DNA from 2 places in the Streptomyces sp. NPDC101234 genome. Region 2 is predicted to be linked to the other one. Evidence: riboswitches for the same ligand, from Rfam matches in the RefSeq annotation. Region 2 holds a riboswitch; the other holds the start of a gene.
The links. A riboswitch is a leader RNA that binds a small molecule or an ion and turns the genes downstream of it on or off. The one in region 2 is predicted to bind glycine.

Region 1 (2,195 bases), on a different contig from region 2:
CGTACCGACGGCGATGTCGGCGCCCAGCTCGCCCGGCGAGGTCAGCAGGGTCAGTGCGAGCAGGTCGGCGGCGACGGTGACGAGCGCGCCCAGCTCGTGCGCCTGCTCGACGACCGGCTTGATGTCGCGTACGGCACCGGAGGCGCCGGGGTACTGGATGAGCACGCCGTTGATCTCACGCGCGGCGAGGTCGGCCGGGATGCCGTCGCTCAGGTCGGCGACGACGACCTCCACGCCCGTCGGCTCGGCCCGCGTCTCGATCACCGCGATGGTCTGCGGCAGCGCGTCCGCGTCCACGACGAAGACGCCCTTCTTGTTCTTGCCCATGCGCAGCGACAGGGACATGGCCTCGGCCGCGGCCGTGCCCTCGTCGAGCAGCGAGGCACCCGAGGTGGGCAGCCCGGTGAGGTCGGCGACCACCGTCTGGAAGTTCAGCAGGGCCTCCAGCCGGCCCTGGGAGATCTCCGGCTGGTACGGCGTGTAGGCCGTGTACCAGGCGGGGTTCTCCATGACGTTGCGCAGGATGACGGGCGGTGTGAAGGTCCCGTGGTACCCCAGCCCGATCATCGAGTCGAGCACCTGGTTGCGGTCGGCGAGCGAGCGCAGCTCGGCCAGCACCTCGGCTTCGGTGCGGGCTCCCGGCAGCTCCAGGGAGTCGGCGTTCTTGATCACGTCCGGCACGGCGGCGGCGGTCAGCTCGTCCAGCGAGCCGTACCCGACCTGGGCGAGCATCTTCGCCTGGGCCTCGTGATCGGGCCCGATATGACGCTGCTCGAACGGGATCCCCTGTTCGAGTTCGGAAAGCGAAGGGCGGTGGGCGGTCATGGCGGAGGCCTCCTGGTCTGACGCGACCTTTGAGGGGTACCCCGGCGCGGGTACCCCGACGGCCTCCCCCTCTGTCATCTCAACCTGAGAGCTTCACCGGATACCCGAAGGCTCCGGCTTTCACCGTCGGTGAGGGCGGACACCGTCGACACCCGCCCTGCTTTCCAGAGTGACCTCGTCCATGCGGTACGTGGGCCTGAGAGATTCCGGGGAGGATTTGCTCCTTCGGCGCCTCCGGTTGCCCGGAGGACTCTCCCGCACGGGGTCAGCAGCCGCTTGCCAGCCTACCAGCGAGGGCAACGCACGGGCCTTCGAGTGGCCGCCTCCTTGAATGTGCTCTTTTGTAGTGCTTACGGATGAGTTGCGACCAAGTGGAGGGCCCGTGCAGACCGACATCGATCCGCGCAACCTGATCGGCCGCAAGGCGTTCGACCGCAACGGCACGAAGATCGGCACGATCGACGAGGTGTACCTCGACGACGCGACCGGAGTGCCGGAGTGGGCGGCCATACGCACCGGCCTGTTCTCCCGGGACGCCTTCGTGCCCCTGGAGCCCAGCGAACTGGTCGAGGGCACCCTCCAGGTCCCCTTCGACCGCGCTCTGATCAAAGACGCGCCCGACTTCGGCGTCGGCCGCCATCTGTCCCCGGAGCAGGAACTCCAGCTCTACCACCACTACGGCCTGGACACGACCGCCCCGCCCCCGGACCACCCGGACCACGACTTCGGCAAGCTGGCGGGAACGGAGGACGCGGGGGCGTGAGCGCCGAAGGGGGCGCCAGGCCGTCGGACGCCTGCGGATGAGTGCCCCGCTCACGGCACCCGCTGTCCTCCCGGCACCAGCGGCAACGGATCCGCCGGCTCCAGTTCGGGGTCGTCGACCCGGAACGTCCGCACCCTCCCCGGCACCGGCGACCCCGGCGTCTCGAAGCGCACCGTCACCCTGCCCAGGCCGCTCCCCTGCACCCATCCGTGTCCGTACTCGGTATGCCGCACATCGTGTCCCGCACGCCAGCGCCGCTCGGCGGCCTCCTCCTGCTCGGCGACGGGCTCGGGGACGGCCTCCTCCGCCAGGCCGTCCGTCCCCTCTTCGGCCGCCGCCTGCGCGAACAGGTCCTCCTGCGTGTAGTCGGCCAGCCCCGACACCCCTACCCCCAGCAACCGCACACCCCCCGTCGTGTCCACCGAGTCCAGCAACCGTGCTGCCGCCTCCCGCACCACCGCCGGGTCATCGGTGGGCCCTCTGAGCGTCTCCGAACGGGTCAGCGTCGAGAAGTCGTACCGCCGCACCTTCAGCACGATCGTGCGTCCCGACAGTCCGGCCTCCCGCAGCCGCCGTACACACCGGTCGGCCAGCCGCTGCACCTCCA
Region 2 (2,195 bases):
CCCGGCGCGCGGCACGCGACGCCCCTCGGCGACCAGGCCGACGAGCACCCGCGGCGGGTTCTGCCCGGCACGGGCCGCCGCCTCGGTGAGCGCCTCGCGCCCCACGAAGTCGCCCTCCTTCTCGAACTTCACCACCCGGCCCAGCCCGGCGTCGAAGGGGGTCAGCTCCGTGGTCAGCTCGTGCCCGTACAGCGGCATGCCCGCCTCCAGGCGCAGGGTGTCCCGGCAGGACAGCCCGCAGGGCACCAGGCCGACCGTGGAACCCGCCTCGGTCAGCGCCTGCCACAGCTCCACCGCGTGCTCCGGCTTCACGAACAGCTCGAAGCCGTCCTCGCCGGTGTAGCCGGTGCGCGCGATCAGCGCCGGGACCCCGGCGACGGTGCCGGGCAGCCCGGCGTAGTACTTCAGGCCGTCCAGGTCGGCGTCGGTCAGCGACTTCAGGATCCCGGGCGACTCCGGCCCCTGGACGGCGATCAGCGCGTACGCGTCCCGGTCGTCCCGCACCTCGGCGCCGAACCCGGCAGCACGCTCCCGCAGGGCGTCGAGGACGACCTGGGCGTTGGAGGCGTTGGCGACGACCAGGTACTCGGTCTCGGCCAGCCGGTAGACGATCAGGTCGTCCAGGATGCCGCCGTCGGCCCGGCAGATCATGGTGTAGCGGGCGCGGCCCACGCCGACGGAGGCGATGTTGCCGACCAGGGCGTGGTTCAGCAGGGCGGCCGCGTCCGGGCCGGTCACGGTGATCTCGCCCATGTGGGAGAGGTCGAAGAGCCCGGCCCTGGTCCGTACCGCGACATGCTCGTCGCGCTCGGAGCCGTAGCGCAGGGGCATGTCCCAGCCGGCGAAGTCGGTCATGGTCGCGCCGAGCGAGCGGTGCAGGGCGTCGAGTGCGGTACGGCGGGGTCCAGCGGAATCGGTACTGCTCATCGGTCGGTCGTCTCCCAAGGGCCCAGAGGGCATGACAGAACGGGCGAGGTCGTTCCTCCCCATCTGTCATCGGAACCTGAGAGGTTCGCCCTGACCGCAGAGCGGTCATGGCTTGCACCTTGGGTGGGGCCGCCGACACGGCGGCCCGCTTTTCAGATGTGCCTCGCCCGCGCGGTAACGGGGCCTGAGAGATTCAAGGGAGGGACTTGCTCCTTCGGCGCCCCAGCGAAGACTGCTGGGGACTCTCCCGCGCGGATTCAAACGGCCGGTATGCAGTTGGCGCGGACATCATTGCATGCCCGCCCGGCCTTTGTGACAGGGCTGTGGCGGGAAGCGGACCGAACCGCGAGACACCGTGCATTACCTTTTCTTTACGTTAAGTGGGGAGAACCTTTCCTGAACCCCCGGGGAGGACGATCACGGTGACAAGGACGACCACGGCATACGCGACCACGACGGGCATCGCCCTGCCCGGACAGCCGACGGCCCCGGCCCGCGAGCGGTGCGGCGAACTCCCCCACGCTCGGCTGCGCTCGCGCGGGGGGACCCCCATCGCACCGGTCGTCCGCGACCTGCGCGACCGCGCCGGGCGCAGCCCGCACGGTCTCCTCTTCGGCCCGCGCGACCTGGTCGTGGTCACCGGCCTGCCCGGCAGCGGCAAGTCCACCCTGATGCACCGCACCGTCCAGGGCATACGCGTCGACTCCCAGGACACCCGCGACCGCTGGGACGACCGCCTGGCCCGCTTCCTGCCGTACGCCGTCTACCGCCCGCTGGTGCGGCTCGCCCACTACGCCGGACTGCGCCGCGCGCTGCGCACCGGCGAGGGCGTGGTGGTGCACGACTGCGGCACGCAGGCCTGGGTACGGGACTGGCTGGCCCGGGAGGCACACCGCCGTGGCGGCACCCTGCACCTGCTCCTCCTCGACGTCACCCCGGGCACGGCCCTCGACGGCCAGCGCGAGCGCGGCCGGGGCGTCTCCCGGTACGCGTTCCTGCGCCACCGCAGGGCGGCCGGCCGTCTGCTGCGCGCGGCGGAGAAGGGAGAACTGCCCGAGGGCGTCGGCTCGGCGGTACTGCTCGACCGGGCTGCGGCGGACGTACTCCACCGAATCGGCTTCGAACGCTGAACCGACTGGTGGGGCCGAAGTCTGAACAGGCCGGGCGGGCCGAGTGTCGAATCGGCCGGGCGGGCCGAGTGTCGAATCGGCCGGGCGGGCCGAGTGTCGAATCAGCCGGGCGAGTCGAGTGCTGCGTCGGCTGGTGGG

Region 1: it holds a riboswitch for glycine, as region 2 does, so the genes downstream of both, gcvP (aminomethyl-transferring glycine dehydrogenase) here and gcvT (glycine cleavage system aminomethyltransferase GcvT) in region 2, are expected to answer to the same signal.

The regions. Positions count from the first base shown of each region.
Region 1 is NZ_JBIWOA010000021.1:9,828-12,022, reverse strand. Features, by position in the region: gene gcvP (aminomethyl-transferring glycine dehydrogenase) at 1-825, opposite strand, end outside; glycine riboswitch at 1,000-1,093, opposite strand; gene ACIRR9_RS33000 (PRC-barrel domain-containing protein) at 1,208-1,588, shown strand; gene ACIRR9_RS32995 (DNA polymerase IV) at 1,639-2,195, opposite strand, start outside.
Region 2 is NZ_JBIWOA010000012.1:249,791-251,985, reverse strand. Features, by position in the region: gene gcvT (glycine cleavage system aminomethyltransferase GcvT) at 1-927, opposite strand, end outside; glycine riboswitch at 1,090-1,187, opposite strand; gene ACIRR9_RS23405 (AAA family ATPase) at 1,344-2,057, shown strand.